Regions from separate parts of the Allobosea sp. GW822-FHT03F07 genome, predicted to be linked through region 1. Evidence: predicted binding sites of a transcription regulator. Region 1 holds the regulator's gene; the other holds the start of a gene.

Region 1 (14,904 bases):
CGGTCTTGCCGTCGACCTGAAGCTGGCTGGTGGTTCCGCTCATCGATACCGATCCTTTCAGGCTCGCTGCTGTTCAGTCGTCGTCCCGCTCGGTCCGTCCCCGGTTGTCATGAGGCCTTCCCGTCATCAGGCCGTCCCGACATGACAACGTCGTGTCGGGGCATCGGCGGGGAGGTTGAAGGGGCGGTTCATCCGACTGATTTTCAAGCAATATTTGTGCCCGATCCGGCTGGCGCCGGAGCAGGCCACACGTCGCGTCACTAGACCATTTGCGGGAGCTGTTCAACCGAGCCGAAAGACGGTCGACCGAGCCCCCGGCTCATGCCTGGTCGGCGAGCCGCGCCAGCGTCTCCTCGCGCCCGAGCACCGCCATCACGTCGAACAATCCGGGCGACATCGCGCGTCCGGTCAGGGCGGCGCGCAGGGGCTGCGCGGCCTGTCCGAGCTTCAGCCCGTTCGTCTCCGCAAAGCCGCGCACGGCCGCCTCCAGCGCCGCGACGGACCAGTCGTTCACGGCCGAAAGCATCTCGGCGAGGCCAGGCAGGCGCTGCTTTGCCGCCTCATCGAGCAGGGCGGCCGCCTTGGCGTCGAGCTGCAGCGGTCGCGCGGCATAGAGGTAGTAGGCACTGTCGAGCAGTTCGACCAGCGTTTTGGCCCGCTCCTTGAGGCCGGGCATGGCGGCGAGGAATTTCGCCTCCAGCTCCGGCGACAGCTCCGCGGGCACGCCGCGCGGCGGGCCGATCTCGGGCAGGATCACCTTGAGTGCCTCCAGCAGATCGCGATCCTCCGACTGGCGCATATAGAGGCCGTTCAGGCTCTCCAGCTTGGCGTAGTCGAAGCGCGCCGCCGACCGGCCGATCGAGGACAGGTTGAACAGCTCGATCATCTCCTGCGTCGAGAAGATCTCCTGGTCGCCATGGCTCCAGCCGAGCCGCAGAAGGTAGTTGCGCAGCGCCACCGGCAGATAGCCCATCGAGCGATAGGCATCGACGCCGAGCGCGCCATGGCGCTTCGACAGCTTCGCGCCGTCCGGACCATGGATCAGCGGGATATGCGACATGCTGGGCACCTTCCAGCCGAGCGCCTGGTAGATCTGGGTCTGCCGCGCCGCGTTGGTCAGGTGGTCGTCGCCGCGGATGACATGGGTCACGCCCATGTCGTGGTCGTCGACGACGACGGCCAGCATATAGGTCGGGTTGCCGTCGGAGCGCAGCAGCACGAGGTCGTCGAGATTCTCGTTCTGCCAGACGACTCGGCCCTGTACCTCGTCCTCGACGACGGTCTCGCCGGTCTGGGCGGCGCGCAGCCGGATCACCGGCTTGACGTCGGCCGGCGCGGTCGCCGGGTCGCGGTCGCGCCAGCGCCCGTCATAGCGCATCGGCTTGCCAGCCGCCTTGGCCTGCTCGCGCATCTCGTCGAGTTCGGCCGGGGTCGCGTAGCAGTAATAGGCCGTGCCGGCCGCCAACATCTGGTGCGCGACTTCGCGATGCCGCTCGGCGCGGGCGAACTGGTAGACGGTGTCGCCGTCCCAATCGAGGCCGAGCCATTTCAGCCCGTCGAGGATCGCGCCGATCGCGGCGTCGGTCGAGCGTTCACGATCGGTGTCTTCGATCCGCAGCAGCATCTTGCCGCCGGTATGGCGCGCATACAGCCAGTTGAACAGGGCAGTGCGCCCGCCGCCGATATGCAGGAAGCCGGTGGGCGAGGGCGCAAAGCGCGTGACGACGGCATCGCTCATGAAAGGCAAAGCTCCGGCTGGGCGCAGGTGGACGGCCCAGATCGAGACGGGGAGGAAAAACGGCGAGCCGGATGCCGGCGCGCGCCGGACGGACATGACATCCGGCGCGGCCCCTGTAACATGCTCTGGCCGCCCGCGTTAAGCGCAAGATCGCAGCCGGCGCGGGGCGGGGCGGGCTGGGGAACGCTGGATGCAGCGGGGGCTGCCAGGGGAGGGTCGGCCAGCACAGGCGCGCGGCGCGCGCGCGGGTATCCTGCAATCGCGTCTGCCTGGTCTTGTGCTCGGCGAGGCCAGCCTGAAATCGATTCTCGTGGATTGGCGGCGGCGCTTCCTGGCCGCCTGCTCGCGCGAGGCCGAGCGCCGCCGGCTGTTCCTCTGGCTGCCGGTGATCATGGGAGCCGGCATCCTGCTCTACTTCGCCGCCGACCGGGAGCCGGCGCTCTGGGCCCCGCTGACGGGATTCCTGCTGGCGAGCACCGGCGCTGTCTGCCTGCGATTGAGGCGGCACGCCATGCTGATCTGCATCGGCCTCGCCGCTGTCTTTGCCGGCTTCGCCGCGGCGACCTGGCGCACCGCCACTGTTGCCGGCCCTATCCTCGACCGCCCCCGCATCGGCCAGCTCAGCGGCTTTGTCGAGGCGGTCGAAGCGCGCGATGCCGGCGCACGCCTTGTCATCCTGGTCACGGCCCTTGCCGGACTCGAACCCGAGCGCTGGCCGAAGCGGGTGCGCGTCAATGTCCGTAGCGGCGAGGTCTCGCCGGGCGATCACATCTCGGCCGTGGCGCGGCTCCTGCCGCCCCCCGGCCCGGCGCGCCCCGGCGGCTACGACTTCGGGCGCGACGCCTTCTTCCGCGGGCTGGGCGCCGTCGGCAGTATTCCCGGCAAGATCGTGCTTTCACCACCGCCTCGGCCCCCACCGAGCGAACTCGTACTGGCGGCGACGATCGACCGGGCTCGCAACGCATTGACGCGGCGCATCGCCGAGATCGCCGGCGGCCAGGCCGGCGCGATGGCGGCGGCGCTCGTTACTGGCAAGCGCGGCCTGATCACGGAGACGACGAACACCGATCTTCGTGCCGCGGGCATCTATCACATCGTCTCGATCTCGGGCCTCCACATGGTGCTCGCCGCCGGCACGATCTTCTGGCTGGTCCGGGCGCTCCTGGCCCTCTCGCAGACGCTCGCCCTGCGCTGGCCCGTCAAGAAGATGGCCGCCGTCGCGGCGATGATCGGCGCCATCGCCTACTGCGTCTTCTCGGGCGCGGAGGTCGCGACGGTCCGCTCGCTGATCATGACGCTTGTCATGCTCGGCGCGATCCTGGTCGACCGGCCGGCGCTCAGCATGCGCAACCTCGCGCTGGCCGCGATCATCGTGCTGCTGCGCGAGCCGGAGGCGCTGCTCGGGCCGAGCTTCCAGATGTCCTTCGGTGCCGTCGCCGCCCTGATCGCCTTCGCCGAGCGCTGGGAGAATCGCGACCGGCCGCAGCCGCCTCCCACGCTGCCCTGGCCCGTGCGGCCGCTCTGGATCGCCGCGACCGGCATCGTCGTCACGACGCTGCTGGCGACGGCTGCGACCGCGCCCTTCGGCGCTTATCACTTCCAGACCTTCAATCCCTTCGGCCTGCTCGGTAACGCGCTGGCGCTGCCCTTCGTCTCGCTCTGTGTGATGCCGGCAGCGGTCTTCGGCGTGCTCGCCTATCCGTTCGGGCTCGATGCGCCGGCCTGGTGGCTGATGGGTGCGGCCTCCGAGGTCGTGCTCAAGCTCGCGCATTGGGTCGCGACCATCGAGCATTCCACGCTCGTCATCGCCGCCTTCGGACCCGCCGCGCTGGCCTGCTTTGCGGCATCGCTGCTCTGGATCGCGCTCTGGACGACGAAGTTGCGGCTGCTCGCGATCCTGCCGCTCGTCGCGGGCGTCGCCGTCGCGGCGAAGCCCGGGCGCCCCGAAATCCTGATCGAGCGCGACGGCTCCGGCATCGCCGTGCGCGGCAAGGACGACCTGCTGATCGTCGCCGGCAAGCCCAGCCGCTTCGTCCTGCAGCAATGGCTGACCGCCGATGGCGACGGCCGTAACCCCGACGATGCCGCTCTGCGGCAGGGCGCGGCCTGCGACCCGCAGGGCTGTGTCATCCTGACGAAGGACGGCCGCAGCATTGCCTATGCCCGCGACAGGCTCGCCATCATCGAGGATTGCCGTCGCGCCGACCTCGTCGTCACGCCGATCCCCTGGACCGCCCCCTGCGCCGCGAAGCTGATCGACCGCACGGCCTTGATCCGGGACGGAGCGACGGCGCTCGTTCGCCGGGGCGGGGATTGGCGCAGCCACGCTTCCGAGCAGGCCGGGAGCGAGCGTCCCTGGAACCGCAAGGCCGCAGCCACGCAGCCGACATCGGCCAGACCTGACCCAGCAGGTATTGCCGTTCCGCCGTCGGCGGACGACGCCGCCGAGCCTGAGCGACTTCAGTAGCGCCGCATCAGGTTAACCAGCCGGCCCTGGATCTTGACCCGGTCCGGGCCGAGCACGCGTGTCTCATAGGCCGGATTGGCCGCTTCCAGCGCGATCGAGGATCCACGCTTGCGCAGCCGCTTCAGCGTCGCCTCCTCGTCGTCGATCAGCGCGACGATGATGTCGCCGGTATTGGCGGTGTCCTGCTTGCGGATAACGACGGTATCGCCGTCGAGGATGCCGGCATCCACCATCGAGTCGCCGCGAACCTCGAGCGCGAAATGCTCGCCGCCGCCCAGCATGTCGGCAGGCAACGCGACGCTGTGGCTGCGGCTCTGGATTGCCGAGATCGGCGTGCCTGCGGCTATGCGGCCCATCACAGGGATCGAAATCGTGCCGCGCCCATCATCCGAGGCGCCCTCCACCGGCCGCGGCTTGCCGAGAACGCCTTCTTTGCCGGGCGCGCCATCCTTGCCGAGCCCGCCCTGGACCACCGATGGATTGAAGCGCCCGCGCGGTTGCCCGCCGGCTCCGCTGCCCTCCGGCAGCTTGATGACCTCCAGCGCCCGCGCCCGGTTCGGCAGGCGGCGGATGAAGCCGCGCTCCTCCAGCGCCATGATAAGGCGGTGGATGCCGGATTTGGACCGCAGGTCGAGCGCGTCCTTCATCTCGTCGAAAGAGGGAGGCACGCCGCTTTCACGCAGGCGTTCATGGATGAAGCGAAGCAGTTCGGCCTGTTTGCGTGTCAGCATGGTCCCCGCCGGCGCGATGATGATCTGCTCTTGGCGCAGATTCGAAACAAATCACGAACACCATACCCGTTCGTGTTGTGTTCCGCAAGCAGGTGCTCGCCCAAGGTCAACTCAGCGCAGGCGGATGATCCGGCAGGGATCGCCTTTCTTTGCCGGCTCGGCGAAGGCGGGGCGGATCGCCAGCGCCTGCGCCCGGGCCAGCAGGCCGAGCATGGAGGAATCCTGCCGGTCGAACGGGGTCGCCTGCCAACCGGCCTCGGTCAGCGCGAGGTCGGAGCGCAGATAATCCTCGCGCTCGTCATTGGCCGGCATGTCGCGGCCGAGGATGCCGGGCTCGCTGCGGTCCCGCTCGGGCTCGGGCATGCCGAGCAGCGCCTCGATCAGGGGCACGACGAAGAGATGGCCGCAGACGATCGACGAGACCGGGTTGCCCGGCAGCCCGACCGCGACCATCTGGCCGAGCCGCCCGGTCATCATCGGCTTGCCCGGCCGCATCGCGATCTTCCAGAAGCCGAGCGCCATCCCGGCCCGTTTCAGCGCCTCCTGGACGAGGTCGTGCGCGCCGACCGAGGCGCCGCCGAGCGTGATCAGCACATCCGCGCCGGCTTCCTGCGCGCGTCCGATCCGCGCGGCGAGATCGGGATGGTTGTCGCGGGCGATGCCGAGATCGAGCGCGCTCGCGCCGGCCTGCTCGACGATCGCGGCGAGCGAGAAGCTGTTGGAGGCGACGATCTGGTCGGGGCCCACGGTTTCGCCCGGCAGGACCAGTTCGTCGCCCGTCGCGAGGATCGCGACCAGCGGCTTGCGGCGAACGGGCAGGTTCGGGTGCCCGGCGGCGGCGGCGAGGCCGAGCGCCGCGCTGTCGAGCCGGCGGCCCGCCGGTAGCAGAACGTCTCCGGTCGTGAAGTCGAGCCCGGCCGGGCGCACGAACTTGCCCTTCGGCGCACCCTCGCGGACGCGGATCGTCGCCGAGCCGATGCCGTCGGCATTCTCCTGGATCAGGATCGTATCGGCGCCGTCCGGGATCGGCGCGCCGGTGAAGATCCGCACCGCCTCACCTCGTCCGACCACGCCCGCGAAGGAGCGCCCCGCGGCGGATTCGCCGATGACGCGCAGGTCGCTGCCGGGTGCGAGATCTTCGGCTCGCGCGGCGTAGCCGTCCATCGCGGAATTGGCGAAGGGCGGCTGCGTGCGCAATGCCGTGACGTCGGCCGCCAGCACGCGACCGGCGCATTGCGCCAGCGCCAGGGTCTCGGTCGGCGTCGTCGCCGGCACGCTGTCGAGCAGCGCCTTAAGCGCGACCGGGACCGGCGTCAGGGCCATCAGGTGCTCTCCCCGGCGCTGCTGCCGGCGTCGAACGTGCCTGATTTTCCGCCCGATTTGTGGACGAGCCGGATATTCTCGATCCGCATCGCGCGGTCTGCCGCCTTGACCATGTCGTAGACGGTCAGGCAGGCGACGCCGACGGCGGTGAGCGCCTCCATCTCGACGCCGGTCTGGCCCTTCATCTTGACCTCGGCGCGCACCCGCACGCCGGGCAGGGCTTCGTCCAGTTCGAGATCGACCGCAACCTTGCTGATGAGCAGCGGGTGGCAGAGCGGGATCAGCTCATGCGTCTTCTTGGCGGCCATGATGCCGGCGAGCCGGGCGGTGCCGAGCACGTCGCCCTTCTTGGCGTCGCCGGCGCGCACGATCGCCAGCGTCTGCGGCTGCATCACGACGCAGCCTTCGGCGATCGCGATGCGCGAGGTCTCGGCCTTGTCGCCGACATCGACCATATGGGCCTGGCCCTGCGCGTCGAGATGGCTGAGGCCGGTCACGCGGCGCTGTCCTGCGGCTTGCCTTCGAGCGACTTGCCTTCGAGCGATGTACCGGTCAGCAGTTCGCGCGTCGCTGCGGCGACGTCTGCCTGCCGCATCAGGCTCTCGCCGACGAGGAAGGCGCCGACCCCGACGCCGTTCAGCCTGACGATGTCGGCATGAGTGAAGATGCCGCTCTCGCTGATCAGCATGCGCTCGGCCGGCACGCGCGGCGCCAGCCGCTCGGTCACGGCGAGGTCGACCTTGAAGTCGCGCAGATCGCGATTGTTGATGCCGAGCAGGCGGCTTTTGAGAGAAAGCGCCCGGTCGAGCTCGGCTTCGTCATGGACCTCGATCAGCACGTCCATGCCGAGATCGAACGCCGTCGCTTCGAGATCGCGCGCGGTGGCGTCGTCGACGCCGGCCATGATGATCAGGATGCAGTCGGCGCCCCAGGCCCGCGCCTCGAAGACCTGGTAGGGGTCGTAGAGGAAGTCCTTGCGCAGCGCCGGCAGGCCGGAGGCGGCGCGCGCGCGTGTCAGGAATTCCGGTTGCCCCTGGAAGGACGGCCCGTCCGTCAGCACGGAAATGCAGGCGGCCCCGCCGGAGGCATAGGCGCGGCCAAGTGAAGGCGGATCGAAATCGGTGCGGATCAGCCCCTTGGAAGGGCTCGCCTTCTTGATCTCGGCGATCAGCGCCGGACGTCTCTGCGCGGTCTTGGCGGCGAGCGCGTCGGCGAAGCCGATCGGCCGGGCGGCGGAGCGGGCCAGTTCCTCAATCTGGGCGGGCGGGATCGCCTGCTTGGCGGCGGCGATCTCCCGGCGCTTGTATTCTTCGATCCTGGCGAGGATGTCGGTCATGGCCGCCTCACGCGTTCGAGCTGGCGACGAGCGCAGCCAGCGTCGCCTTGGCCTTGCCGGAATCGAGCGCGGCCACCGCCTGCGCCAGCCCGTCGCGCAGGTCGCCGGCCTTTCCGGCGACGAGCAGCGCGGCCGCGGCATTGAAGGCGGCGATGTCGCGGAAGGCCGTCTTCTCGCCGTCGAGCACGGCCCGCAGCGCCGCCGCGTTCTGGGCCGGCTCGCCGCCGCGCAGATCTTCCGGACGGGCGCGGGGAAGGCCGACATCGTCGGGGCTGATCGAGAAGCTCTCGATCTTGCCGCCCTCCAGCGAGACGACGCGCGTCGGGCCTGTGGTGGTGATCTCGTCGAGCCCGTCGGAACCGTGCACGGCCCAGATCCGCGTCGAGCCGAGGCTCGCGAGCACGCGCACCATCGGTTCGAGCCAGGTTTCGGAGAAGGCCCCGATGAGCTGCTTCTTGACGCCCGCCGGGTTCGAGAGCGGCCCGAGCAGGTTGAAGATCGTGCGGGTGCCGAGTTCGACGCGCACCGGCGCGACATGGCGCATCGAGGCATGATGTGTCGGCGCGAACATGAAGCCGACGCCTGCCTGCGCAATGCAGCGCTCGGTCGCCGCCGGATCGAGCCCGACCTTGACGTTGAGCGCCATCAGCACATCGGCCGTGCCGGTCTTGGAGGAGGCGGCGCGGTTGCCGTGCTTGGCGACCGGCACGCCGCAGGCGGCCGTGATGATCGAGGCCAGCGTCGAGACGTTGTAGGAGCCGGAGGAATCGCCGCCGGTGCCGACGATGTCGATGGCGTCGGCCGGGGCCTTCACCGTCAGCATCTTGCCGCGCATCGCGCCGACCGCGCCGGTGATCTCCTCGACGGTCTCGCCGCGCACGCGCAGCGCCATCAGGAAGGCGGCCGCCTGCGCATTGGTGACGCCGCCGGACAGGATCGTGTCGAAGGCGTCGCGGGCCTCGTCGCGCGACAGCGAGGCGCCGGTCGCGACCTTGGCGATGAAGGGCTTGAAATCGTCCATGGGAACTCTGTGTAGAAGGCGACTTTAACGCAGTCGATCTGGAAAAAGGGCGGCTCGAACCGGCGTCCCGGGCTCAGACGGCGCCGGCCAGGGCGGCGCCCGCATGGTCGCGCTGCCATCGCTCGGCGAGATCTAGGAAATTCCGCAGGATCGTCGCGCCGTGTTCCGACGCGATGCTCTCGGGATGGAACTGCACGCCGCAGACGGGCAGGCTCCGGTGCGACAGCGCCATGATCAGCCCGTCATCGGTCGAGGCTTCGATGTCCAGATCGGCCGGGCAGCTCTCGCGTGCGACGACCAGCGAGTGATAGCGCGTCGCCTGCAGCGGCCCGTTGATGCCGCGGAACAGCCCGCGCGCCTTGTGCTGGATGGCGCAGACCTTGCCGTGCATCGGCAAGGGGGCGCGCACGACATCGCCGCCGAAGGCCTGGCCGATCGCCTGCAGCCCGAGACAGACGCCGAAGATCGGCTTCCGGTCGGCGCCCTCGCGCACGAGATCGAGGCAGATGCCGGCTTCGTTCGGCGTGCAGGGGCCGGGCGACAGCACGATCGCGTCGTGATCGCCGGCGAGCGCTTCCTCGACCGTCAGCGCGTCGTTCCGGCGCACATCGACCTCGGCCCCGAGCCCGCCGATGAGGTGGACCAGGTTCCAGGTGAAGCTGTCGTAGTTGTCGATCAACAGAACGCGCATGGCCGAACCCGTGAATGCGGCTTGAGGTCATGCACGTTCGGAGGCGGGGTGGTCAAGTTTTCGAGCGGGCGGTCGCATGGGCTCAGTCGTCATTCTCGGGCGAAGCGAAGCGCAGAACCGAGAATCGTCGGACGAGATGGGGCCGGAGCCTCTCCCGGCCTGAGATGCTCGGGGCGAGCCCGGGCAGGACGAGCAGATACTAACCCCGCGCCCCGCGCGGCATGCCGGCCGTTCGCACCGAACCATGGCCCGGCGCGGTCTCGATCCCGAGCGTCGGCAAAGCGAGCGTGCGCTGGCCGCGGAAATCGACATGGCAGACGAGCAGCCCGCGCTCCTCGATATAGGCGATCAGCCGCCGCGCCCGGCTCGGCGAATGGCTGCCATAGACGGCGGCAAGTTCCGCGTCGCTGGGGCAGGGCGCCTGTTCCAGTGCCGCGCGCGCGATGAACAGGAACAGGCCGTGCAGATCGTCGGGCAGGGCCAGCGAAGCCTCGACAGCCGCCCGCCAGGTGTCGGATTCGACGATTTCGTCGCTCGCACCGGCCTTGGCCACGGCGAGGCGGCGGCGGAACTCGTCGAGGCTGAGATTGCTCCGTCCGAGCCGGCGCATCCGGCAGCGCACGGTGAAATCCTGGTAGAGCACCGCGACCTGGCGGGAGCGCGCCTCGGGATCGGCCATCAGCTCGCGCAGGATCTCGGTCATGATCGCCTCGCGCTCGGCCGGCTCCATCGGAACCTCAGGCTCGGGTTCCGGCATCGGCGCCGGGCGATAGGCCTCGATCTGGCGCATGGTGTCGTTAACCGGCGGGCGCGGACGCGGCGCGGGGCGCGGCATCCGGCTGATCGGGGTGGGCTCGTCGGCGCCGGCCGTGAAGATCAGCTTGCCGGCCTCTTCCGGGGCCTGCTCGGGCAGCGGCATCAGCCCGGGCGCGCCGCCGCGATCGACCGAGGAGACCGAACCGATCCGCAGCGGCAGCGGGCGCTTCGACAGAGCGGGCCCTAGCGCCACGAACTGGCCGCGCTCGAGGTCGCGGAACATCTCGGCCTGTCTGCGGTCCATGCCGAGCAGATCGGCGGCGCGCGCCATGTCGATGTCGAGGAATGTGCGCCCCATCAGGAAGTTCGAGGCTTCCGCCGCGACGTTCTTGGCGAGCTTGGCGAGGCGCTGCGTCGCGATAACGCCGGCGAGCCCGCGCTTGCGGCCGCGGCACATCAGATTGGTCATCGCACCCAGCGAAAGCCGGCGCGCCTCGTCGGAAACCTCGCCCGCCATCACCGGCGCAAAGAGCTGCGCCTCGTCGACGACGATCAACATCGGGAACCAGAGCGAACGGTCGACATCGAACAGCCCGCCGAGAAAGGCGGCGGTGGCGCGCAACTGCTCGTCGGCTTCGAGATTTTCGAGATTGAGCACGACCGAGACGCGGTGCTGGCGCACGCGCAGCGCGACGCGCTGCAACTCGGCCTCGCCGCATTGCGCATCGACGACAACATGGCCGAACTGGTCGGCGAGCGAGACGAAGTCGCCTTCCGGGTCGATCACCGCCTGCTGCACCAGCGGCGCGCTCTGTTCGAGCAGGCGCCGCAGAAGATGCGATTTGCCCGAGCCGGAATTGCCCTGGACCAGCAAGCGCGTCGCCAGCAACTCGGCGAGGTCGAGAAGCGCGGGATCGCCGCTCCCGCTCAAGCCCATGTTGATGGCCGTCGTCATGCCGTGATCGAATTGCTCCGCAGATATCCAGTCATCATTGCGAGGCCCTGACCGTTGTCCGGCTGAGGCGCGCAGGGCTCGCGACCGGCGCTTCTAGCACGGCCTTTCGCAGTTGCGTCCGAGTCGGGCGCCCGCGTCCACAGCAATCGGAGGCGGCGTTTCAGCGCGGCCGTTCTGTCAGCGCGGGCAGCGCCGCGCCCGCTCCTCGCGCTGGATGTCGGCGATGGTCCGGCGCTGGCTGTTCGACAGCGGCACGTCCTCGACATTGTCGTATTGGCAGCTGGCATTGCCGAAGGCCTCGATGCCGCGCCGTGTCCGGAAGCAGTAGCCCTGCGCCTTGTAGATCTCGTTGCGCGCATACCAGAGATCGTCGCAGCTCTCGGCCCGCGCCGGAGCCGGCGTGGCGGCGAGTCCAGTCAGCATTCCGAGCGAGGCCAGGGTCGTCAGGATGATGGGCCGCATCGCCAGGCTCCGCCGAATGCAGTGATGTTGGATTGCGCAGCCCAATCTGCGTGAAGCCTCCAGCAGCGGCAAGCCGCATCGCAGCGGATCTGCAACGTGTCGCGCCGCCGTCGTCCCGAGCCGCTATCGTGGCGCGCAAGGAGAGGACGATGCGAGCGTATGGTTATTGCGAACGCCTGAGCGATCATTTCTGGGGCGAGCCCTGGAACACGATGACCAATGGCGCATTCCTCGTGGCCGCATGGGCTGCGCTGCTTCTCTGGCGCCGCGCGGGTCGGCGCGACTGGCCGGTCCTCGTCCTGATCCTGCTCGTGTTCGCCATCGGCATCGGCTCCTTCCTGTTCCACGCCATGCCCCGACCCTGGACGCTTGCCGCCGATGTCGTGCCGATCCAGCTCTTCGCCTTCTCCTATTTCGCGCTGGCGCTGGCGCGCTTCCTTGGCTTGCGGCCGATGGCGACCGGGCTCGGCACGCTCGCCTTCGTCGGTTTCGGGTTCTCGATCTCCTGGGGTCTCGCGCCCTCGCTTCCGGCGGGCGTGCGCGGCTCGGTCGGCTATGCCGCTTTCCTGATCGCGCTGGCCGGCATGGCCATCGTACTGTGGCGGCGGCCGGGCAGGGCGGACACGGCGCGGCTGCTCGCCCTGGCGGGGTTCGTCTTCGCGCTCTCGTTGACCTTTCGGACGCTCGACGGGCCGCTCTGCGGCAGCATCCCGCTCGGAACCCACTGGCTCTGGCATCTGCTGAACGCGACGGTGCTCTACCTGCTGCTGAGAGCCGCGATCGGGCGGGGCAGCGCCGAGGCTCGTGGCGCGGCCATCGGCGATGCTCCTGCTGCAACGCGGAAGCGGTAGCCGACGCGACCGGGGGGCGATACGATCGCCGGCGCCGAAACGGCCCGACTTCCCCCGACCGGACGAGACCCCATGACACGCCGCGCCCGCATTCTCGTGATCAACCCCAATTCCAACGAGGCGGTGACGGAAGGGCTGCGTCAGGCGGTGCTGCCGCTCTCCTTTGCCGAAGGGCCGGAGATCGTTTGCGAGACGCTGACCGATGGGCCCTTCGGCGTCGAGACGCAGGAACACGCCGACAGTGTCACGATTCCCCTGCGTCGCAAGGTCGAGGCCGCCAACGATGTCGATGCCTTCGTCATCGCCTGCTATTCCGACCCCGGCATCCATGTCGCCCGCGAGGGCACGACGAGCCCGGTCTTCGGCATCGCCGAGAGCGGGGTGCTGACCGCGCTCGCCCGCGCCGACCGTTTCGGCGTCATCGCGATCAAGAGCCGCTCGATCCCGCGCCATATCCGCTATCTCAGACAGATGGGGCTGATGGACCGGCTCGCCGGCGAGCGCCCGCTGGAGATGTCCGTCGCCGAGACCGCCTCGGGCGACCGCACGCTGGAGCGCATGATCGCGATCGGCCGCGAGCTGAAGGAGATCGACGGCGCCGGTGCGATCGTCATGGGCTGCGCCGGCATGGCCCGCCACCGCAGGCCGCTGGAGCAGGAACTCGGCATCCCCGTTATCGACCCGACGCAAGCGGCGGTCGCCATGGCGATCGGCACCATTGCTGTGAGGTGAGCCCGGCTCGCCCGGCGACAGGCGGCATCGGCATGGCGGTTCACCTACGGACAGGCTGACGTGTGCGGCCCGCGATCTGCTATGAGCCCGGCATGCTGAAAGAGTTCTTCGTCTATTACCGTCCGCACCGGGCCCTGTTCCTGGTCGATTTCGGCTGCGCCGTGCTGTCGGGGTTGCTCGAACTCGGCTTCCCCATGGCGGTGAAGGCCTTCGTCGACCTGCTCTTGCCGCGCGGCGACTGGCCGCTGATCCTGCTGGCGGGCGCAGCGCTCCTGGTGATCTACGCGGTCAATTCCGGCCTGATGGCGATCGTGACCTACTGGGGCCACCGGCTCGGCATCAATATCGAGACGGAGATGCGCCGGCGCGCCTTCGACCATCTCCAGAAGCTCTCCTTCCGCTTCTACGACGAGCAGAAGACCGGCCATCTCGTCGCCCGCGTCACCAAGGACCTGGAGGAGATCGGTGAGGTCGCCCATCACGGGCCGGAAGACCTGTTCATCGCGGTGATGACCTTCATCGGCGCCTTTCTGCTGATGCTCTGGGTTCATCAGGAACTCGCGCTGATGACCGCGCTGATCGTCCCGCTCGCCGGCGTCATCGTGGCGCGCTACGGCGCCCGCATGGCGCAGAACTGGCGCAACCAGTTCGGCCGCGTCGGCGCTTTCAACGCGCGGCTCGAGGAGAACATCGGCGGCATCCGCGTCGTCCAGGCCTTCGCCAACGAGGCCCATGAACGCGCGCTCTTCGCCGGCGACAACCAGCGCTACCGCGTGACCAAGCTCGAAGCCTACCGCATCATGGCCGCGAGCCAGGCGATCAACTATCTCGGCATGCGCATGGTCCAGCTCGCGGTGATGCTGGCGGGCACCTGGTATGTCGTGCAGGGCAGCCTGAGCGTCGGCGGTTTCGTCGGCTTCCTGCTGCTGGTCGGCGTGTTCTACCGGCCGCTCGACAAGATCGCGAGCGTGATCGAGACCTATCCAAAGGGCATCGCCGGCTTCCAGCGCTATCAGGAGCTGCTGGCGACGGAGCCGGATATCGCCGATGCGCCGGACGCCGTCGAGGCTCCGCCGCTGAAGGGCGATATCCGCTTCGAGAGGGTCGATTTCGGCTATGCCAGCGGCAGGCCGGTGCTTGCCGGCATCGATCTGTCGGTTGCGGCTGGCGAGACCGTCGCCTTCGTCGGGCCGTCCGGCGCCGGCAAGACGACGCTGCTTTCGCTGCTGCCGCGCTTCTACGAGGTCGATGGCGGCAGGATCACCATCGACGGACACGATATCCGCAAGCTGACGCTCGCTTCGCTGCGCCGCCAGATCGGCATCGTCCAGCAGGATGTCTTCCTCTTCGCCGGGACGATCCGGGAGAACATCGCCTATGGCCGGCTGGACGCGAGCGAGGACGAGATCTCCGAGGCCGCGCGCCGCGCCCGGCTGGAGACGATGATCGCGGATCTGCCCGATGGTCTCGATACGCTGATCGGCGAGCGCGGCGTCAAACTTTCGGGCGGCCAGAAGCAGCGCCTCGCCATCGCCCGCATCTTCCTGAAGAATCCGCCGATCCTGATCCTGGACGAGGCGACCTCGGCGCTCGACACCGAGACCGAAGCGGCGATCCAGCAATCCCTGACCGAACTCGCCGAGGGCCGCACCACGCTGGTGATCGCGCATCGGCTGGCGACGATCCGCCATGCCGACCGCATCGTCGTGGTGACGCAGGCCGGCATCGCCGAACAGGGGCGGCACGAGGATCTGGTGCGCGCAGGCGGCCCCTATCAGGCGTTGCACGAGGCACAGGTCGCGCCGCTGCGGCTCGCGATGGGCACGGCTGCCGAGTGACCG
Region 2 (14,904 bases), on a different contig from region 1:
CGGCGCCAGCCTCGTGCTGTTCCTGTGCGCGGACATGCTGCGCTGGCGGCTGGCGCGGGCCGCCTGACCGGCAGCGACGCCTTCATGCCGGATGGTGCCAAGCCGTGCTGCCGTCATGGTCGGGCTCGTCTCGACCATGACGGAGAGGGCCCGCACCAACCGCAAGTCACCGCCGGCGGATCGGCGGCACTGCCTGAGATTTGCCCCGCCGACGCCGGTTATCGCGCGACGCGCGATCACTTGCGGAGCCGGAGCGCCCCGTGGATCCCGTCGCCGGTAAGGCTCAGTTCGGTCTTGTCGAACAGGCCGATGTAGCGGCGGCGATCGACCTCGAACACCACCATCCGGCCAGAAATGTTGCGGATGATCAGCGGGTCGCGCTGGAAGGCTCGCTCGGGATCGATATTGGCCTGCATGCGCTCCGTGTCGATGACGAAGACATGGCCGTCGCCCCGCCAGATGCCCTGCATGAGCCTGAGCACGGGATCGGCAACCGCCGCCCCCGCGCTGAACGCGACGATAAAGAAAGCGCACGCCACCCGGAACATGGCCGTACCTTACGTCAGATCAACGATGGGCGCCACGAGCTCCAATGCTGAGGTTGACCTTCCGCAGTGCGTCTGGAATGCAAGCCACGATCGGATCGGCTCACCTACCCCGCCCGCACAGAGGCCCACACGCCGTCGATCACGAACTGCACTGCCAGCGCCGCCAGGACGACGCCGAGCAGCCGCGTCAGCACGACATTGCCGGTGACGCCGAGCAGCCGCGCCATCGGCACCGCGAGCCAGAACACCACGAGGCAGGACAGGATCACCAGCCCGCAGATCAGCGCGAGCGCAGCGAGCCGCACGGGATCGCCCTCCGCCCGGCCCGCCAGCAGGATGATCGCCGTCAGCGCGCCCGGCCCCGCCATCAGCGGGATCGCCAGCGGGAAGGCCGCGACATTGCGGATATGGTCCTGCGTGATCGCGGTCTCGGCCGTCTGCGCCTTGCGCTCGTTGCGGCGCTCGAACACCATCTCGAAGGCGATCCAGAACAGCAGCAGCCCGCCCGCGATGCGGAAGGCCGGCAGCGAGACGCCGAGCGCCTTCAGCACGACGTCGCCGGCCACGCCGAAGAAGGCCAGGATGCCGAAGGCGATGATGCAGGCGCGGATCGCGACCTGCCGGCGCTCGCCCGCCGACATGCCCTGCGTCAGCGACAGGAAGATCGGCGCGAGCCCCGGCGGGTCGAGCGTGACGAGCAGGGTGACGAGCGCGGAGGTGACGAAATCGAGGTGCATGGACGCAGTTAAGACACGCCGCGCGCCGCACCGGAAGAGCAACGGCTTTGAGGCGCGGTCGCCCGCGCTCAGCCCTCATCCTGAGGAGCTGCGCAGCAGCGTCTCGCAGGATGCTCTAGGAGGCTCTGGAGCGAGCCGGAGCATCCTTCGAGACAGTCGCTAAAGTGACCTCCTCAGGATGAGGGCTGGAGAGTTGGCTAGCGCGCCAACGTGGCGGCTCAGCCCATTTTCGCCTATGGCGACGCTCAATCAAGGCGGGAATGTGGAGGGGATCGGAAGGCGTTTCCGAAATGACATCCAAGCAATTGATTTGATTGAGTTTATTTTCCACTAAAAAGCCAGCCGCGTCGCTGGCCTAAACCACTGGAATCGGGTAGCCAGAAGCCTGAAAACAAGCAGGAATCGGGACCCAATCCCTTGAGCGACGACACAGACGACAAGCGGCCGGACGAGCCGCATTTCGGCGGCGACATCAAGCCGATCGGCATCACCGACGAGATGAAGAAGAGCTATCTCGATTACGCCATGAGCGTGATCGTGAGCCGCGCTCTTCCCGACGTCCGCGACGGCCTGAAGCCCGTGCACCGGCGCATCCTGTTCTCGATGCACGAGAACAAGAACCTGCCCGACCGGCCCTACACCAAATGCGCCCGCATCGTCGGCGACACGATGGGTAAATACCATCCGCACGGCAATCTCGCGGTCTATGACGCGCTGGTGCGCATGGCGCAGGACTTCTCGCTTCGCCTGCCGCTGATCGACGGCCAGGGCAATTTCGGCTCGATGGACGGCGATTCACCCGCGGCCGATCGCTACACCGAGGCCCGGCTCGACAAGGCGGCGATGCCGCTGCTCGAGGATCTCGACCTCGACACGGTCAACTTCCAGCCGAACTATGACGGCAAGGAACTGGAGCCGACGGTCCTGCCGGCGCGCTACCCGAACCTGCTCGTCAACGGCGCCGGCGGCATCGCGGTCGGCATGGCCACCAACATCCCGCCGCACAATCTCGGCGAGGTCATCGACGCCTGCGTCGCGCTGATCGACAATCCTGAGATCACGATCGACGAGCTGATCGAGATCGTGCCCGGCCCGGACTTCCCGACCGGCGCCTCGATCATGGGCCGCAGCGGCATCCACGCCGCCTATCACACCGGCCGCGGCTCGGTGGTGATGCGCGCCAAGACGCATATCGAGGAAATGCGCAAGGAGCGCGAGGCGATCATCGTCACCGAGGTTCCATACCAGGTGAACAAGGCCTCGATGGTCGAGAAGATCGCCGACATGGTGCGCGAGAAGCGCATCGAGGGCATCTCGGACCTGCGCGACGAATCCAGCCGCGAGGGCGTGCGCGTCGTCATCGAGATCAAGCGCGACGCGCTGGCCGATGTCGTCTTGAATCAGCTCTACCGCTTCACGCAGCTGCAGACCTCCTTCGGCTGCAATTTCGTCGCGCTGAACGGCGGCCGCCCGGAAGTCCTGAACCTGCGCGACTTCATCGTCGCCTTCGTCGAATTCCGCGAGGAGGTCGTCTCCCGCCGGACCCGCTTCCTGCTGAACAAGGCCCGCGAGCGCGCCCATGTGCTCTGCGGCCTGGCGACGGCGGTGGCCAATATCGACGAGGTCATCCGCCTCATCCGCACCGCGCCGACTCCGTCGGCCGCGCATGAATCGCTGATGGCGCGCGACTGGCCGGCCGACGACATCGCCCCGCTGATCGCGCTGGTCGACGATCCGCGCCACCCGATCAACGCCGACGGCACCTATCGCCTCTCCGACGCGCAGGCCAAGGCGATCCTGGAACTCCGCCTCGCCCGCCTCACCGCTCTGGGCCGCGACGAGATCGGCGACGAGCTGCAGAAGCTCGCGACCGAGATCGCCGATTATCTCGACATCCTGCGTTCGCGCGCCCGCATCCAGGCGATCATCAAGGAAGAGCTGGCCGAGGTGAAGGCCGCCTTCGCCACGCCGCGCCGCACCGAGATCCAGGATTGGGGCTCCGACCTCGACGACGAGGACCTGATCGCGCGCGAGGACATGGTGGTGACCGTGTCTCATGCCGGCTACATCAAGCGCGTGCCGCTCTCGACCTATCGCGCCCAGAAGCGCGGCGGCAAGGGCCGCTCAGGCATGGCGACCAAGGACGAGGATTTCGTCTCGCGGCTCTTCGTCGCCAACACCCATACGCCCGTGCTGTTCTTCTCCTCGGAAGGACAGGTCTACAAGGAGAAGGTCTGGCGGCTGCCGCTGGCCGCGCCGAACGCCAAGGGCAAGGCGCTGGTCAACATGCTCCCGCTCGAAAAGGGCGAGCGCATCACCACGATCATGCCGCTGCCGGAGGACGAGGCGAGCTGGGAGACGCTCGACGTCATGTTCGCCACGGCGTCCGGCGGCGTCCGGCGCAACAAGCTGTCGGACTTCGTCAACGTCAACCGCGCCGGCAAGATCGCGATGAAGCTCGACGAGGGCGACCACATCGTCGACGTGCAGATCTGCACGGAGAACGACGACGTCCTGCTGACGACGGCGGACGGCCAGTGCATCCGCTTCGCCGTTCCGGAGGTGCGCGTCTTCAAGGGCCGCGACTCGACCGGCGTGCGCGGCATCAACCTGGCGAAGGGTGACGAGGTCATCTCACTGGCGATCCTGACGCATCTGGACGCCACGCCCGACGAGCGGGCCGCCTATCTCAAGCGTGCCGCCGCCAATCGCCGCGCCCTGACGGGCGAGGCCGAAGAAGGCGCGGAGACGGCAGCCCCCGTCGAGGCCGACAGCGAGGAGAGCGCAGGCGACGGCAATATCGAGCTCGGGCTGGAGAAATACACCGCCATGGGCGCTGCCGAGCAGTTCATCCTGACCGTCTCGGAAAAGGGTTACGGCAAGCGCACCTCGTCCTTCGAGTACCGGGTCACCGGACGCGGCGGCAAGGGCATCGTCGCGATGGTGGTCAACGAACGCAACGGCAAGCTCGTCGCCTCCTTCCCGGCGGTGGACAGCGACCAGCTCATGCTGGTCACCGATGGCGGACAGGTCATTCGCGTGCCGGTCGATGCCGGCCCGGGCAACCGCATCCGCATCGCCGGCCGCTCGACACAAGGCGTGACGGTCTTCAACACCGACGCCAGCGAGAAGGTCGTCTCGGTCGAGCGCATCGGCGACGAGGGTGACGGCGACGAGGGTGAAGCCGAGGCCGAGGCCGGCCCGGCGCCTGAGGAAAACGGCGGGGAGTGATCTCCTCGCCGGCGGCCCGCCACTTCCCCGTGAGCACGAGAACCACGACAGAGAACCCTCTCCCATAGGGGAGAGGGCAGGGTGAGGGGTCGGCCCCTCGACCAGCTATCCTGAAGATGGCCGCCGTCAGCTCACAGCCACGGTGTCCAGGGGGGGGCCTACACCTCACCCCTGCCCCTCTCCTTACAGGAGAGGGGTTCCCCGCGCGTTTCCGGATAAGCGAAACCGGCTCAAACCGTCTCCAGCAAGCCCTTGATCAGCGCCCGCCGCGGCGCGATCGAGGAGATCAGCGCGTATTCGCTCAGCGTATGCGCGCCGTCGCCGTCGATGCCGAGCCCGTCCAGGGTCGGCACGCCGAGCGCCGCTGTGAAGTTCCCGTCCGAGCCACCACCCGTCATCGGGCAATCCTGCAACTCGAAGCCGATGCCGGCTGCGACCTTGCGCGCCGTCTCGAACAGCGCCGCACCCGCCGCAGATTTCTCGTAAGGCGGGCGGTTCATGCCGCCGCTGATCCTGATCTTCACATCCGGGTCATGCGGCTTCAGGCCGAGGATGCGATCTTCCATCGCCAAGCCGTCGGCCGCGCTGGTGACGCGCAGGTCGACGCTGAACCAGGCATGCTGCGGGATGACGTTCGCCGCGGTGCCGCCGCCCATCAGGGCGACCGAGGTGGTGATGCCGCGCGCATAGTCGGTCATGCCCTCGACAGCGAGGATCTGGTGGGCCGCCTCGCGGATCGCGCTGCGTCCGTCCGCATGACGCGAGCCGGAATGTGCCGGCCGCCCTTCCAGCTTGACCTCGAAGCGCCCGACGCCCTTGCGCGCTGTCACGATCTTACCGCCCTCGCGGGCCGGCTCCGTGACGAGAACGGCGGCGGAAGCCCGGCCGATCTCCTCGATCAGGCCGCGCGTCGTCGGCGAGCCGATCTCCTCATCCGGCGTGAACAGGAAGACCATTGGCCGCTTCGCCGTCCCGGCGCGGGCGACGTCCTTGAACGCTTGCAGTGCGAGCCAGGCACCGCCCTTCATGTCGTAGACGCCCGGGCCGTAGAGCCGGTCGCCTTCGACCCGCACGGTCAGGTCGCGGGCGCTCGTCCCGACCGGGTGGACTGTGTCAAGATGCGACATGACCGCAACCGCCGGCTCGCCATTGTCGAGGCCGGCCCGCAGGATCAGGCTGTCGCCGAGGCCGTCGCGCCCGGCGATGCGCTCGACCGCGATCGGCAGGCCTTCGACCTCGCTCGCGACGAGGTCCATCATGCCGTTGACGCCGGGCACGTGGCTGGTGGGGCTTTCCAGCGCGAGCCAGACGGACAGGGCGGAAACGTTGGGATCGATGCTGCTCATGATGGCCGGACCATCGCCGGGAAGCGCGGCGCGAACAAGGATGCCGGCTGGCAGGGGCGCCCTGCCCTGATGGCATGGCGCAGCGAGGCGCCCCTGCCCCGGCTTGACAAGCGATCCCTGATACTAAACCATTAGGTTAATCAATGAACGACAGCGGCTCGATCCGGGATCGAACGCCAGGGAGAACGCCATGGCCAGGCTGCAGAAGATCACCCCGTTCCTGTGGTTCGACAAGCAGGCGGAGGAGGCCGCAGAGTTCTACGTCTCGGTCTTCAGGAACAGCCGCAAGGGCGCGATCATGCGCAATCCGGGCGATGTGTCGGGCCTGGCCGCGGGAGACGCGCTGACCGTCTCCTTCACGCTCGAAGGCGTGGATTTCACCGCCATGAACGGCGGGCCGGGCCACGACTTCACGGACGCCGTTTCCTTCGTCGTGCTTTGCGACACGCAGGACGAGGTCGACCATTATTGGGACAGGCTCACCGCCGATGGCGGCAAGCCGATCGCCTGCGGCTGGCTGAAGGACAAATTCGGCGTATCCTGGCAGATCACGCCGGGCCGCCTGATCGAATTGCTGACGCATTCCGACACCGCGACGGCGAGCCGCGTCATGCAGGCGATGATGCAGATGATCAAGCTCGACATCGCCGCGCTGGAACGCGCAGCGGCGGGGTGAGCAAGCGCCTGGATATCCCCCCTCTCCGTCATTCCGGACAAGCGGCGTCAGCGGCGCCGATCCGGAATCCATCGTGGAGTGCGTTGCCCTCCGATGGATTCCGGGCCTCCGCTTCGCTGCGTCCGGAATGACGGCACGGGTTGATCAGGCGCCCGCCTCAAACCCGCCTGACGTTCCAGAAGGTCGGGAAGCTCGGCAGTACTCCCGTCAGCGTCTTGCGATAGGCCGTCGGCTGGAAATACTGGCCGAGCGGCGCATAGGGCACGTCCTCGAAGACTTGGCGTTGGATGTCGGCCGCGATGCGCTGCTGGGCGGCGAGATCGGGCGCCTCGATCCAGGCGTCGCGCAGCGCCTCGATCTTCGGCGCCACCGGCCAGCCCGGCCAGGCATTGGCGCCATTGCCGCGCAGCGAGAGATGGCCGACGGGGTCGAACATGTCGAGCCCATTCCAGCCGGTGAAGAAGCAGTTCCAGCCGCCCTGCGACGGCGGCTCCTTCTTGGCGCGCCGCGCGACCACCGTGCCCCAATCCATGCTCTGATAGTCGACATTCATGCCGATGCGCTTCAGCATCTCGCCGGCGACCTCGCATTCGGCCTTGAGATTGGCGAGATCGGTGACGCCGAGCAGCACGACCTTCTCGCCGTTGTAGCCGGCCGCCGCCAGAGCCTGCTTGACGCGCCCGACATCGCGCGGGCTGTTCAGCACCTCCATGCCGGCATCGCTCGCCATCGGCGTGCCCGGCGGGAAGACGCCGACGCCGGTGCGCCAGAGGGTCTTGTCGGGCCCGCCGACCGCTTCCATGAATTCGGCCTGGTCGATCGCCAGCAGCATGGCGCGGCGGATCGCCGGATTGTCGAAGGGCGGATGCAGATGGTTCATCCGCATGATGGCCACCGCGCCCGTCGTCTCCTTGACGGCGACCTCGATCGCCGGATTGCGCGCCAGCACCGGCACCAAATCCGGCAAGGGCTGCTCGACCCAGTCGATCTCGCCGCTCTGCAGCGCAGCGGCCGCGGTCGAAGGGTCGGGCAGCGTGTGCCATTCGACCCGGTCGAAATGGACGAGCTTGGGCCCCGCGGTGCGGCCCGGCTGGCCGTCGCTGCGCGGAACATAGCCCGCGAATTTCTCGTAGATGGCGCGGCTGCCGGATTGGCGTTCGGCCGCGACGAAGCGGAACGGCCCGCTGCCGACGACCTCGGTGACCTGGGTGAAGGCGTCGGTCGCTGCCAGGCGCTCGGGCATGATCACCGGCATGAAGGCCGTCATCTTGGCGAGCGCATCGGGCAGCAGCGGGAAGGGCTTCTTCAGGCGAAAACGCAGCGTCCTGTCGTCGACGGCTGAAAGCTCGTCGGTCAGCGCGAACAAGGTCTGGCCGAAGGAATCGCGCTTGCCCCAGCGCGTCAGGCTGGCGACACAGTCGCGCGCCAGGACGGGCGCGCCGTCATGGAATTTCAGCCCCTCGCGCAGCTTGATCGTCCAGGCCTTGCCGTCGGCATCGGCGACCGCGCCCTCCGCCATCTGCGGCTGCGCCTTGTAGGCCGCGTCCTGCCCGAACAGCGTGTCGTAGACCATGAAGGCGTGGTTGCGCGTGACCGTCGCCGTCGTCCAGATCGGATCGACGACCGCGAGATCGGCCTGCGGTACGAACTTCAAGACCTTCGCGTCGGCCGCCTCCGCGAGCCGCGGGGCCGAAAGCGTCAGCGCCGCCGCGCCGCCCGCCAGAAATCCGCGCCGTGTCGTCATCTTGGCCTCCCTGTGACCGGAGGCCTTGGCTGAGGCAGGCCCCACAATGACGCAGGGTATCGCAAGCCGTGTGCCAGCCCAAACCGTCTGGGAACCCGGTTCACACATGCGAACCGCGCCGCACCGGTGAAGCCGGCACGACGCCGTACAACTTTACGGGCGGCCCATGAGGGCACTTCGCGCGACCGCGCCGAAGGCGCAGCTCCCTTCCGACAACTGCGCGGGTCATCCCGGACGCAGCGAAGCGGAGATCCGGGATCCATGCCTGAAGCCCGATCGGAAGCGTTCCGGAGTGGATCCCGGGGCAAGCCCGGGATGGCCGCGCGGGTTCCGCGCAAAAACCAGCAGAACCTGCTGTACAGGCGCTAGAACGGGATGTCGTCGTCGAGATGGCTCGAGGACGAGCGCCCGCCCCCGCCACCCGCCATCGCCGGCTGGCGCGAGCCGCCGCCCTGCGGGCCGGAGCGTCCAAAGGAGGAACCCGAGGAGCGGTCCTCCATCATGCCGCCGCCCTCGCCATATTCGTCCGAGCCGCCCTGCCCGCGGCTGTCGAGGATGGTCAGCTCGCCGCGGAAGCGCTGTAGCACGATTTCGGTCGTGTACTTCTCGACGCCCGACTGGTCCTGCCATTTGCGGGTCTGGAGCTGGCCCTCGATGTAAACCTTCGAGCCCTTCTTCAGATACTGCTCGGCGACCTTGGCGAGGTTCTCGTTGAAGATCACGACCGAGTGCCACTCGGTGCGCTCCTTCTTCTCGCCCGACTGCTTGTCGCGCCAGGTTTCGGAGGTCGCGATGCGCAGATTTACGACCGGCTCGCCCGAGCCGAGCCGCCGGACCTCGGGATCGCGACCGAGATTGCCGACCAGAATGACCTTGTTGACGCTACCAGCCATGAGAGGCTCCATTTCCTGCGCACATCGAAACCGGCTTTCCGACCGGAGCCGGACCCTACCGGCCTGTAGGCGCACTATCAATGATGTTCTCGTTTTGTTCAAGAGCATTCGGGGCGTTGTCCCCGGAATTCGTCTCGGCACGCCGGAGTCGGCTCCCGCGCCGGTCGCAGGCTCAGGGCCGGTCTTCATCCTCGCCCCAGATCGTGGCTTCCGTCAGGCCGAGCGCCGCGAACTCCTCGGCTCTCAGCGGCGCCTCGCCGGCGGAGAAAAACTCGTCGAGCTGCGGCGGCGCGACCGGCGTCCCGCTGAGCATGGCGTGCGCCTGGCCGCGATGATGCACCTGATGCTGGAACAGGTGCAGCAGCAAGCGGTCGAGCCGCTCGCGCTGCACCCTCACCCGCCGATGCACCTCGACGATGCGCTCGAGATCCCCCGCCTCGACGACCGCGATCAGGCGCCGGTCCACCTGCTCCTGCGCGGCCTTGAGGGCTGGCAACGTAGAGCAGGGCTCCTGGTCGGCCCAGGCCGCCGGCCCGAGCGTGCCGCCTTCCATGGCGTCGACATAGAAATGGTCGATGATCAGGATGTGGTTGAGCGTCGCGCGCAGGCTCGGGAAGAAGCCAGTGCGCGGCGCGATGAAATCCTCCTGCGACAGCCCGGCGCAGGCGCTCAGCAACCGGTGATTGGCCCAGAGATTATTATAGGCCATCGCCCGGAAGGGGCGCAGTTCATCCATCGCCGTCACCTCCTCGACGCGCGCATGGTATCACGGCCGGGCGGGACGGATCGCGGCAGGAGCGGCGCTGCGCTCGCTATCGTCTACCCGTGCCGCTCCTCGCTGATCTTCGGCAGGAACCAGGCGAGCAGCCCGATCGCCGGCAAGAATGAGCAGATGCTGTAGACCGCCCCGATGCCAATCCGGTCGGCGAGTTCGCCCAGCATCGCCGCCGCGACGCCGCCGAGCCCGAAGGAGAGCCCATAGAACAGCCCGCCGACCAGCCCGATCCGGCCGGGCATCAGCTCCATCGCGTAGATCAGGATCGCGGCGAAGGCGCTCGACATGATCAGGTTGATCACGATCGTCAGCACGCCGGTCCAGAACAGGTCGGCGAAGGGCAGCGCGAGCGTGAAGGGCAGCGCGCCGAGGATCGAGAACCAGATGATCTTGTTGCGGCCGATCCGGTCGCCGAGCATGCCGCCGAACAATGCGCCTGCCGCCGACGAGGCCAGGAACAGGAACAGCATCACCTGCGAGAGCTGCACCGAGACGCCGAACTTGCCGATCAGGTAGAAGGTGTAGAACGAGCTGAAGCTCTGCGAATAGGCATTCTTCGAGAACAGCAGGATCACCAGGATCGTCACGGCGAAGCCGACGGCAGCGGCCGAACGCGCCGGAACCGCCGCGGCGGCCACGCCCGTCTTCGCCGCGGGAGCCGAGGCGTGCAGCCGCTGCAGCTCGGCGAAGCGCCCGGCGGTCCACATCATCACCATCATCGCGACCAGCGCCGCGGCCGAGAACCAGGCGAGGCTCTGCTGTCCGCGCGGCACGATGATGAAGGCGGCGAGCAGCGGCCCGAGCGCCCCGCCGGTCTGGCCGCCAACCTGGAAGATGCCCTGCGCCAGCCCGTGCCGGCCGCCTGAGGCAGCTCGCGCCATGCGCGTCGCTTCCGGGTGAAAGATCGAGGAGCCGAGCCCGACGCAGCCAGCCGAGAGCAGCAGCAGCGGATAGCTGCCGGCATAGGCCAGCCCGATCAGGCCGGCCAGCGTGAAGCCCATGCCCGCCACCATCGAATAGGGCATCGGGTTCTTGTCGGTATAGGCGCCGACCAGCGGCTGGAACAGCGAGGCGGTGATCTGGAAGGTCAGCGTGATCAGCCCGATCTGCCCGAAATCCAGCCCATAGGCCGTCTTGATGATCGGATAGATCGCCGGGATCAGCGACTGCATCATGTCGTTGAGGAGGTGCGTGGCGCTGAGCGCGATCAGGACCGGCATCGCGGCGCTGCGGGCAAGGGGGGTGGAGGAGCTGGCGGCTGTGCTGATCGTCATGTCCGGCGCTTCGTCTGGCTTCTTGCTTGGCTGGCAAACGGATTGGACCCGGACGAAGCGCGACGCCAGCCGAAATCATGCAGGGACGTCATGCATTGGCGAAAGGCATGCACTTCTCAAAGAATTGTCATGGCCGGAAGGCGCCCGAACCCTTGCCTGCCGGCCCGCTCTGTCGCTAAGGCCTCGGATCAGCCCCGCCGGCTATGACCGAGCGGTCCAACGAGGATTCCTGTTCCATGAGCTTCGCCAACGGCCGGCCGATCCTGGCCATGCCAGGGCCGACCAATATTCCCGACCGCGTGCTGCAGGCGATGATGCGCCCGGCCGAGGAGCTCAGCGCGCCATCGATCGTCGGGCTGACCGAGTCGATCCTGGCCGATCTCAAGCGCATCTTCCGCACGGAAGGCGAGACCTTCGTCTACGCCGCCAACGGCCATGGCGGCTGGGAGGCCGCGCTGAGCAATGTCCTGTCCCGCGGCGACAAGGTCCTCGTACTGGCGAGCGGGCGCTTCGCCATCGGCTGGGGCGAGATGGCCCGCTTCATGGGCGCCGACACCGAGGTCCTGGCCGGAAGCTGGCGCGCCGCCGTCGATCCGGCCGCGGTCGAGGCGCGCTTGCGTGCCGATACGACCCATTCGATCAAGGCCGTGATGGTCGTGCAGGTCGACACCGCCTCGGGCGTGGTCAACGACATCCCCGCGATCCGCCGCGCGATCGATGCCGCCGGCCACCCTGCCCTGTTCATGGTCGACGGCGTCGCCTCGGTCGGCTGCATGCCTTTCGAGATGGATGCGTGGGGCATCGACGTCGCCATGTCCGCCTCGCAGAAGGGGCTGATGTCCTCGCCCGGTCTCGCCGTCGTCGCGGCCAATCCGAGGGCGCTGGCTGCCCACACCCACGCCAATATGCGCACCGGCTACTGGGACTGGTCCGGCCGGATGAACACGCTGGCCTATATGAAGCATTGCGGCACGGCGCCCGAGCATCTGCTCTTCGGCCTGCGCGCCGCCTTCGACATGATCTTCGAGGAGGGCCTGGAGGCGGTCTGGCAGCGCCATGCCGGGCTCGCCCGCGCGACCCACGCCGCCGTCGAGACCTGGTCGACCGGGCAGGCGCTGCAATTCAGCGTGCCGGAGCCGGAGCAGCGCTCGCCTTCGGTCACGACGATCCTGGTCGAGGGCTTCGAGACCGCGACGATCACCGATTTCGCCCGCGACGTCTGCGGCGTCTCGCTCGGCCTCGGCATCGGCGATTATACCGGCAAGGCCTTCCGCATCGCCCATATGGGCCATTTCAGCGCAGCGACCCTGCTGGCGACGCTGGGCTCGGTCGAGATGGCGCTTCAGGCCAAGAGCATTCCGCATGGCGCGGGCGGCGTCGCGGCGGCGATCGCCTGCCTGAGCGAGGCGGTTTGAGTTCGGAAAGCACGCTTCTGCAGCGAAACATGCCTTCATTCCGGAGCAGTCCAAAGGTCCGAGCCCGAAAGCCATCAACACAGGCCGTGACGGGAAGGCCCGCCCTCTCCAGAGATTCAGGGATGGATTGTCGTGTTGATGGGTTCCGGGCTCATGCTTCGCACGCCCAGGAGTGTCGGCACGATCCCATTGCCGTGAATGCTCACGAGGCTGGGTCGGTGTGCGCCTCGCCATCCTATCGAGCAAAATCGCTAGCAGTGCGCCCGCGCATTTACGCGGCCCAGTCGAGCTCCGGTAACGGGCGCCCGACAACGGCCATGCACTGATCTGTCCAGCCGGTTACGGCAAGCTCGACAGCTGACCCACCATCGCAATGAAGGAGCACTTTGTCAGAGAACTCGCTTGGATCGATCCGCGCCACATCGAGGATCAAGTACCCGACCCAAAGATGGTCCGGATGACTGCCAAACTCGTATTTGACAGGCAATCTCCGACCACTGCGTAGAATTATTGAGCCAATGCCGACAAGCATGGCGTTTCTTTCCTGATGGCAACGTAGAAGGGCTCTGGCCGTCTGAAAACTCTATTGCGCGACAGCCAACGGACGTCCTCTCCGGCGCGGCAATCGACGTTTCGGCCGGGATATGAGTTGGCCGAGGCTTGTGACGAACACGACATGACGTTCGGAGTGGGTGACGACATGCGCAGCGAACGCGCGGCCATTGTCCAAGGCAATTCGGATGGGCTCGAGGAAGCAGCTCCAATCGACCGATCGAATTTGGCCTATGAGAATGCCGCGACATCCGTTGGTAGATTCAGAACGTAGAAGGGAATATCCGATCGGAATGTCTGTACCGTCGCGCAGAATTAACCTGCCGTGGCCAGATTTCATGATGATCTCAATTTTGATTGCCGGCCGAAAACCGCTCGGACGGGAGGGCAGCACGCAAAAGTAGCGTCGCATAAGGCGCCCTATTCGCACGAATAGCAAGGAGCGTATGCGTCAGACCTGGCGGACAAATCATCGACCCAGGCTGCAACACCCTGCCAAGTGTCGTTCGCCGATCAAAGAATCCAATGGACAGTCGCCGATATAAGGCGCGTACTCCAAACCTTGCCGACACCCCTATCTGGGCGGTTAGCTCCCTCCGTTTTCGCGTTTCGCGCGTATGGTCGGCTTTAGAATGAGCCCCGAACCTAAAGCGTACACGGCCGCCATCCCATGTTACGAACGCGACGGTTTCGCAAAGCTCGCAGCGCTGGCTGACGACCGTGGAGAGGGCTTAGCCGATTACGACACCTGGCACGCGAATGCGTCGGCTGTAGCCGAACGGTGCTTGGCCGAGGGAAATGCCCTCACATTCATCTGGATCGACCCGGAAGATGCCTTGGCGTGGCTGTTCCAACATCAGCTACCCAACAACTTTCGTACGAGGCTTCGATATGTCGAGATGCTTGCATTTGGTGCAGTTGGCCATACCCGCTTCAATAGGTACCTCGGATGGTGACCATGCGCTTTTCCAACCAGCTGAACCAAGACAAGACGACTCTCGAGAGAGCCTACGAGTTGGCGCGCTCAGGGGGCTGCGAGGACGTCCGGGAGATACGGAAGCGGCTTCACGGCGAGGGATATGATTGCAATCAGCTGACGGGCCGCCTGCTGATCAAACAGCTCGGCGAGCTGGCGAAAAGCGCCTGCCGAGCCGAGGCGGTCTGAGCGGAAGGCAGACTTCTTCGACGGGATACGGCCTCGATCCGGGACTTCGGCAGTGAAGGGCCCGGAATGACAGGGCGGTTGCTTCGATCGCCTCAAACCTCAATGCCTCGTCAGCACGCTCCTCGCCATCCGGTCGAGCAGGATCGCAAGCAGCACGATCGTCAACCCACCAACGAAACGGCGCCGGCACCCTGGCGCTGTGCCTGAAGCGCCTTGAGCGTCCGCTTCCGCCCCTTTAGCGGACGACCGGACCGACCGCTTTGCGGTTCAGAACCTGACCGCCAGCACGCCCTTGAAGGCGTGGTCCTGCGCGTCTTGGGCGAGCTGGCCGGTATAGGACAGGCCGAGTGAGGCGGTTTGGCTGATGGCGACATCGAGCCCGGCCTCGACGAGCGCCGCATCGCCGGCGATCGGCAGGCCCGCGACCGTGAAGGCGCTGGAGCCGGCGAAGGCGAGCGTCGCCTTCGGATCGACATCGCCGAAGGCATGGCGCCAGGCCAGCCCGCCGCGCAGCGTCAGATCCATGCCCTGCCACGCCAGGCTGGTCG

Evidence for each region. The regulator LexA, encoded in region 1, represses DNA repair genes until DNA is damaged. The targets are predictions, from matches to a motif close to TGTTCNNNNTGTGTTCNG.
Region 2: ssb (single-stranded DNA-binding protein) is a predicted target of LexA. The motif match lies at 9,260-9,277, and genes of this name have one in related genera.

What each region holds. Positions count from the first base shown of each region.
Region 1 covers NZ_JBXAND010000002.1:339,300-354,203, reverse strand. Annotated here, with positions in the region: gene gltA (citrate synthase) at 1-43, opposite strand, end outside; gene gltX (glutamate--tRNA ligase) at 320-1,738, opposite strand; gene AC1RMY_RS10225 (ComEC/Rec2 family competence protein) at 1,929-4,205, shown strand; gene lexA (transcriptional repressor LexA) at 4,199-4,936, opposite strand; gene AC1RMY_RS10215 (molybdopterin molybdotransferase MoeA) at 5,048-6,259, opposite strand; gene moaC (cyclic pyranopterin monophosphate synthase MoaC) at 6,259-6,756, opposite strand; gene trpC (indole-3-glycerol phosphate synthase TrpC) at 6,753-7,595, opposite strand; gene trpD (anthranilate phosphoribosyltransferase) at 7,603-8,616, opposite strand; gene AC1RMY_RS10195 (anthranilate synthase component II) at 8,690-9,307, opposite strand; gene AC1RMY_RS10190 (helicase HerA domain-containing protein) at 9,507-11,018, opposite strand; gene AC1RMY_RS10185 (YARHG domain-containing protein) at 11,196-11,480, opposite strand; gene AC1RMY_RS10180 (ceramidase domain-containing protein) at 11,630-12,331, shown strand; gene AC1RMY_RS10175 (aspartate/glutamate racemase family protein) at 12,404-13,063, shown strand; gene AC1RMY_RS10170 (ABC transporter ATP-binding protein) at 13,156-14,901, shown strand.
Region 2 covers NZ_JBXAND010000005.1:242,616-257,519, forward strand. Annotated here, with positions in the region: gene AC1RMY_RS16755 (PepSY-associated TM helix domain-containing protein) at 1-67, shown strand, start outside; gene AC1RMY_RS16760 (hypothetical protein) at 237-548, opposite strand; gene AC1RMY_RS16765 (MarC family protein) at 653-1,285, opposite strand; gene gyrA (DNA gyrase subunit A) at 1,703-4,516, shown strand; gene AC1RMY_RS16775 (M20 family metallopeptidase) at 4,747-5,862, opposite strand; gene AC1RMY_RS16780 (VOC family protein) at 6,053-6,538, shown strand; gene AC1RMY_RS16785 (ABC transporter substrate-binding protein) at 6,696-8,282, opposite strand; gene ssb (single-stranded DNA-binding protein) at 8,648-9,175, opposite strand; gene AC1RMY_RS16795 (DinB family protein) at 9,348-9,911, opposite strand; gene AC1RMY_RS16800 (MFS transporter) at 9,995-11,224, opposite strand; gene AC1RMY_RS16805 (pyridoxal-phosphate-dependent aminotransferase family protein) at 11,461-12,639, shown strand; gene AC1RMY_RS16810 (hypothetical protein) at 14,150-14,356, shown strand; gene AC1RMY_RS16815 (autotransporter outer membrane beta-barrel domain-containing protein) at 14,624-14,904, opposite strand, start outside.